DNA from 3 places in the Marinobacter sp. LV10R510-11A genome. Region 1 is predicted to be linked to each of the others. Evidence: predicted binding sites of a transcription regulator. Region 1 holds the regulator's gene; each other region holds the start of a gene.
The links. Region 1 encodes sigma-54, which starts transcription at its own class of promoters, with help from an activator protein. Its sites were predicted from a motif close to ANTGGCATNNANNTTGCTNT; they were not measured.
Positions count from the first base shown of each region.

Region 2: a site for sigma-54 is predicted at 1,140-1,159, ahead of CPH80_RS21960 (PEP-CTERM sorting domain-containing protein). Genes of this name have one in related genera too.
Region 3: a site for sigma-54 is predicted at 1,125-1,144, ahead of glnA (glutamate--ammonia ligase). Genes of this name have one in related genera too.

Region 1 is NZ_LT907980.1:4,357,683-4,359,954, reverse strand. It holds gene lptB (LPS export ABC transporter ATP-binding protein) at 1-183, shown strand, start outside; gene CPH80_RS21010 (RNA polymerase factor sigma-54) at 365-1,894, shown strand; gene hpf (ribosome hibernation promoting factor) at 2,001-2,272, shown strand, end outside.
Region 2 is NZ_LT907980.1:906,060-908,331, reverse strand. It holds gene CPH80_RS04330 (hypothetical protein) at 1-359, opposite strand, end outside; partial or broken gene CPH80_RS04325 (ATP-binding protein) at 362-704, opposite strand; gene CPH80_RS21960 (PEP-CTERM sorting domain-containing protein) at 1,198-1,956, shown strand; gene istB (IS21-like element helper ATPase IstB) at 2,076-2,272, opposite strand, start outside.
Region 3 is NZ_LT907980.1:2,467,594-2,469,865, reverse strand. It holds gene glnA (glutamate--ammonia ligase) at 1-947, opposite strand, end outside; gene typA (translational GTPase TypA) at 1,561-2,272, shown strand, end outside.

The DNA of each region.
Region 1 (2,272 bases):
CACCTGCGGGATAAAGGCATAGGCGTGCTGATCACCGATCACAACGTGCGCGAAACCTTAGATATCTGCGAGAACGCTTACATCGTGTCTGGCGGACATATTATTGCCTCCGGAAACTCCGAGGCGATCCTTGCCAACCAGCAAGTCAAAGAAGTGTATCTTGGCAATGAGTTCCGCTTGTAGCGTCTGCTTTTTGACACGATGAAACACCCGTTCGATTGTTTTGCTGAGCGGGAGCAAGTAAACTCGGCAGAGAACTTGCAAGGGCTTCACCATATGTCGCCAAGTAGCCGACATATAAAGATTTTTTTGGCCGATGCAAGAAATTCCGAGTGGGTAGAGTGACGGATCCTGAGCGATGGTTATGAAAGCCTCATTACAATTAAAGCTGGGTCAGAGCCTAACAATGACGCCCCAGCTGCAACAGGCTATCAAGCTTCTGCAGTTATCAACTCTCGACCTTCAGCAGGAAATCCAGCAGGCCCTGGAATCCAACCCCCTGCTGGAAACCTCTGAAGACGACGACCAGGTTGAAACGCCGTCGGCAGACGATGATCATAATCAAGACAACACCCCCGACGAATCCTCTCCGGATGCGGCTGCTGACGCTGCCAGCTCTGACTGGGATGAGAGCGAAAGTGCCCCCGACTGGCAATCTGAAAACGAAATCCCCGATACGCTTCCCGACGATCTTCCCGTTGATACCGCCTGGGAAGATGTTTACCAGTCCGCCCCTACCCCGGCTGCGCGGAATGACGACGAAAGCGACCACGATTTCGAAACCCGGAACTCTCCAACGGAAACACTCAGGGATCACCTTGAGTGGCAGCTGAACCTCACCACCTTTAACGAGCGCGACCAGGCCATTGCCCACGCGCTGATGGATGCGGTAGACGATCGCGGGTATCTCACCAGCCCTGTTGAGGATATCTACGCAGGCTTAGCCGACGATGCGGATGAAGACCCTCTTGAGATGGATGAAGTGGAAGCCGTTTTACGTCGGCTGCAGTACTTCGACCCGCCTGGGGTTTTTGCCCGCGACCTTCAAGATTGCCTGCTAATCCAACTAAACCAGCTGCCACCCGAGACCCCTTGGCTCGCCCAAGCACGGCTGGTTATCACCCATTACATAAACCTGCTGGGCAATCGCGATTATGCCCAGCTGCTTCGCCGCAGCCGGCTTAAAGAAGACCAGTTACGGGATGTGCTCGCCTTAATTACCAGCCTCAACCCGCAACCCGGCGACATCATTGATCGCACTGAACCGGATTACGTGATCCCCGACGTTATCGTGCGCAAGCACAACGACCGCTGGCGAGTGGAGCTGAATCCTGACATTGCGCCGCGCATACGCGTGAATGCCAGCTATGCTTCATTAATAAAGCGAGCTGATAGCAGCGCTGACAACACCTACCTGCGGGACCAACTGCAGGAGGCGAAGTGGTTTATCAAAAGCCTGCAAAGTCGGAACGAAACACTGCTGAAAGTTGCCACCCGCATTGTTGAATATCAGCAGGGTTTTCTTGACTACGGGGAGGAAGCGATGAAGCCGTTGATTCTCTCGGATATTGCCCAGCTTGTGGAAATGCATGAATCGACCATTTCGCGTGTAACCACGCAGAAATACATGCACACGCCACGGGGTATCTTTGAGCTGAAGTACTTTTTCTCCAGCCACGTCAGCACCGACGAAGGCGGCGAATGTTCCTCTACCGCTATCCGCGCCATGATCAAAAAACTGGTTGCGGCAGAAACACCGAAAAAGCCATTGAGTGACAGCAAGATTGCGGCCATGCTGGGAGAACAAGGAATCAAGGTGGCGCGGCGTACGGTTGCAAAATACCGCGAGGCGATACACATTCCGCCCTCAAACGAACGCAAGCGCCTGGTTTAAACTCGGCATTTTTTACCGACGTATAGGGATTTCGCAGGCACGTTCATGTGCCCGCACATCATACCGGCTCCCCCCGAGCCGGAGTGGATGACAACAGGAGACGTCTATGCAACTCAACATTTCAGGCCATCACGTAGAGCTGACTCCCGCATTAAAAGACTATGTATCCGAAAAATTTGAACGGCTAGAGCGACACTTCGACCATATCAGTAACTGTCAGGTGACTCTGGAAGTGGAAAAAGTTCGTCAGATCGCGGATGCTACGCTCCACGTGGTGGGTGGCGAGATTCACGCAAAGGCGGAGAACGAGGACATGTACGCAGCAATCGACGGGCTCGTCGACAAGCTTGACCGGCAGATCCTCAAACACAAAGAAAA
Region 2 (2,272 bases), 980 kb from region 1:
TGGTTGTACCAGAGTAGCTGAGATCGCAGGTCTGGCGCTTTTTGGTTTGGCGAGTAATGCCCACGCTTTAGGGCAAGGACTGTCGAAACGTCGGTGCCCGAGTCAATAAGATCGTTCAAAAAACGGCGAAAGATATCGTTTCGAGGTTTTCCTGAAATGGGCGATCCTCGAATGATGGACTTCCATTCATCGAACTTATAGTTCTCGTAGTACAAAGGCGTCTTTCGTTGCCAAAAATCACCATAATGAAGCAGGAGTGCGTAAACCGCTGAAGGTTGCCACCCATTCCACCTGAAGCCTGCCACCCGGACCGGCGCAAGGCTGCCACCCATCGGAGCGTAGCGACGCGGGGATTTCATTGTTACTCCGAAGCTGTGGTGCCCGTCAACTTTGCTTGTCGTTTTCGCATGGATTCACCCCTGAGATTGATCTTGTAGGCGTTGTGAACCAGCCGATCCAGAATGGCATCCGCCAGAGTGGCGTCACCGATGACGTCGTGCCATTCCTCGATAGGGAGTTGGCTGGTGGCGATGGTGGAGCGACGGCCGTAACGGTCTTCCAGCACTTCCATCAAGTCTCTTCGGTTCTCTGCACTCAGTTTCATAAGACCCCAGTCATCCAGGATCAGCACATCGACTTTGGCGAGGTTGGTCAGGAGTTTGAGGTAGGCGAATGTACTGAGCGGTGTAGCCTTCCCGGCAAGCGTCCAAAAGTAGGCGTACATTTAGGACCTGCGCCACGACCCAGATACTTGAGCTGAGATTGGCTCCAGCTATATGTCCGTTAAACTACTTTTGCGACCTTCAACCGGTGTCAATTTTTTTACACTGGACTACTTCGCTTCGTTAGCTTCTGGACGTCAGATTGGAGCTGTAATATCCGAAAGTGCCATTTTCAGCCGTCGCATTTGGTGTCAGTTTTTTACAACCATCAGAGCCTAACTATTTTAACCAGGATAATGGGTTTCACTCTGATAAAAATAGTATTTATGCCTCAGTTTGGCACTCGAAGTCGCCATTTCACGCATTTAAGGCCATATTTCACTGCGGACATTAAGCGAGTGTCAGGTAATTTAACAGTTAGATATTATAACTTTAAGATAATCTCACTAAATAATTGAATTATATCGTTTAATTTATGTTGGCTTAAATTATGCATTCTGACATAGGCTTAATTTAAAACTATTTGGGGTAAAATATGAAAACTTCTAACTTATTTGGTGCGGTTCTTGCGATGTCGTTTGTCAGCTCTTCGGCGTTTGCATCCGTTATTACCTTCGCTGACGTTACCTTTGATTCGAACAACGGCCCGACTTCCGCGGTTCTGAGTGGCAAAACGAGTCTTTTCGGATCGGGCGCACGTGACACCTTTGGTGACAACAATAAGTCAGTGGGCTCGCTTGCGGCTTCCGATGAATTTTTAGCAGGCAAGGCTGGGACACAAGCATTTTTTGCTGCTATTGGCAATGATAAAGAAGTCGGTCGCGTAACGCTTAAGTTTGGGGAGACCCCTTTCACATTCTCCAACTTTACTGTGTTTGAGAATGGTGGGTTTGATCCAGCTGGTCCTTTTGCAGAGGTGTTTACCGCACAGTTACTGCTTGATGACGGTTCGTCTACAACCCGCCAGTATCGCACGGCTAGCAGCTTCGAATTGTATGCGCCAGTTGGCAACGCTGATACGAGTGTAGCAGGGGCGGCAGCCACGACATTTAGCGCACTTGATTTCGGGATTACGTCAGACAGTTTAGTAAGGGAGTTGATCATCGAGAGCGTGCTTTTTAGCCAAGCATCAGATTTTGGCGTGTCCTCTGCCTTCGGTGCAGGTGATTTTGACCCCGACATCACCTATGTAGCGCTGAACACAAGCTCTACTGAAGTTCCAGAACCTTCTACCCTCGCCTTGTTTGGCCTCGGACTCGCTGGCCTTGGCTGGTCCAGGCGCAAGAAAGCGTAAGCAAAAAAGAACAGTGATTAGCCCTCTTCGTGAGGGCTTTTTATTGCCTGAGATTTGAGGTGACTGATGCCCCTTCATGGCACATTCCGAACACCACCGGGGCTCAATGCCCCGGCTGGCTAGACTTCTGTCCTATTGGACGGAATAAAGATTACCTGCCGTTTTCGCATGGATTCACCCCTGAGATTGATCTTGTAGGCGTTGTGAACCAGCCGATCCAGAATGGCATCCGCCAGAGTGGCGTCACCGATGACGTCATGCCATTCCTCGATAGGGAGTTGGCTGGTGGCGATGGTGGAGCGACGGCCGTAACGGT
Region 3 (2,272 bases), 1.9 Mb from region 1:
TTGGTGGCCGGGTTGGTAAACGCGTTGATAGCCTTTGCATGCTTGATGATACCGCCAACATAGAACAGTGCCATTTCGCTCAGGCCCGCGTAGCTATCGCCTGCAAACAGGTTTTTGCCGTCTTTATTCAAGCTCATGTGCACGTGCATGCCCGAACCGTTGTCACCGACGACCGGCTTTGGCATAAATGTGGCGGTTTTGCCGTAGGCGTGGGCCACGTTGTGCACGCAGTATTTCAGAATCTGGACTTCGTCCGCTTTTTTAGTAAGCGGGTTGGGGCCAACACCGATTTCACACTGGCCTGCCGTGCCCACTTCGTGGTGGTGCACTTCAATATCTAGCCCCATGGACTCCATGGCCGCACACATGGCGCCTCGCAAGTCGTGCAGGCTGTCTACGGGTGGTACTGGGAAATAGCCGCCTTTTACGCCCGGGCGGTGGCCCATATTGTTCCGGTTAAAATCATCCCCGGAGACCCAAGCTGCTTCTTCGGAAAAGAGCTCATACATAGAGCCCTGCATGTCTGTTTTCCATTTAACAGAGTCGAAAACAAAGAACTCTGGCTCAGGGCCAAACAGTGCGCCATCTGCGATGCCCGTAGATTTCAAATATTCTTCGGCGCGGTGGGCAACGGAGCGGGGATCCCGTTCGTAACCCTGCATAGTGGAGGGCTCAACAATGTCACAAGTAATGTTGATGGTGCATTCTTCGGTGAACGGATCCAGAACACAGCTGCTGTCATCTGGCATCAGGATCATGTCGGATTCGTTGATGCCTTTCCAGCCAGAGATAGAGGAACCATCAAACATTTTGCCTTCGGTGAAGAAGTCCTCATCTACCACGGTTGCAGGCATGGTTATGTGCTGCTCTTTACCCCGGGTGTCGGTGAAGCGCAGATCAACCCATTTGACTTCGTGTTCTTTGATCAAATCAACTGTCTTGGACATTATGCATGCTCCGTAAGTAATCCCGCACTGCGGGTGTATTCGTGATCGGTGTTCCGGATGGTTCTGTGAGACTGAATTCCGGTCTGCGTTACAGGTTTGCGCAGCTTAGCAAAAGCTGTTGGTTCTTACCTTCACATTTCAGCTGTACAGAAGGTTAAAAAGCCTAGTGGGTAGATTAAAGCAAGGTGCTTGCCAGGTTTAAGTAGCGACCCTGAATTGGTGGTTTTTTGCCGGGTAGCGCGCTTTGCGCACGCCGGTGAGGGGGTATTTCCCTGGGTGGACTTCTGCGGCAATGAAACCTTGCACAGTTTTGGTGCATTGCTGTGAGATTGGTTTTGAGACCGCGCGAAAGTGGTGCGTTAAGGTTGCTTGATGAAACTGATTAAGAAATAGGCGTTCTTCTGCATATAAACGGTGCAGAGTTTTCGGTATACTGCGCGCCGCTTCATTTTCTCCGCATGTGCCCGGATTATCGATCTGGTTGTCACGTGTGAGGCGCCGGGCCTTTGGGCTCCGGTGGATGAGTTCATTTTACAGATTTGGGTTGGCGTGTGCAGGGTTGCCCCTGAACGGCTTTCTCAGGTCATTGAGTGCATTCCGCAGGAATAATTTTGTGATTGAAAAACTTCGTAATATCGCCATTATTGCCCACGTTGACCATGGTAAGACCACCCTCGTAGACAAGCTACTGCGTCTATCTGGCACGTTGGATCGCAAAGAGCTCGAGAACGAGCGTGTCATGGACTCCAACGACCAGGAAAAAGAGCGGGGCATTACCATCCTTGCCAAAAACACCGCTCTTAAATGGCACGGCTACGATATTAATATCGTAGACACCCCGGGCCACGCAGATTTTGGCGGCGAAGTGGAGCGGGTAATGAGCATGGTTGACTGTGTGCTGTTGGTGGTTGATTCCATCGACGGCCCCATGCCACAGACTCGCTTTGTAACCCAGAAAGCCTTCGCGGCCGGCCTACGCCCAATTGTGGTAGTGAACAAGATTGACCGCCCGAGTGCACGCCCAGACTGGGTTGTGGAGCAAGTTTTCGATCTGTTTGACAGCCTCGGTGCTACCGACGACCAGCTGGACTTCCCGATTGTCTACGCCAGTGCCCTGAATGGCGTCGCCGGTCTTGAGCACGAAAACCTTGCCGACAATATGGATGCCGTTTTCCAGGCCATCGTGGACCACGTGCCTGCGCCGTCCGTTGACCGGGAAGGCCCCTTCCAGATGCAAATATCCCAGCTCGATTACAGCAGCTTTCTTGGTGTAATTGGTATTGGCCGCATCGCCCGCGGCAAGATCAAAGCCAACTCGCCGGTGA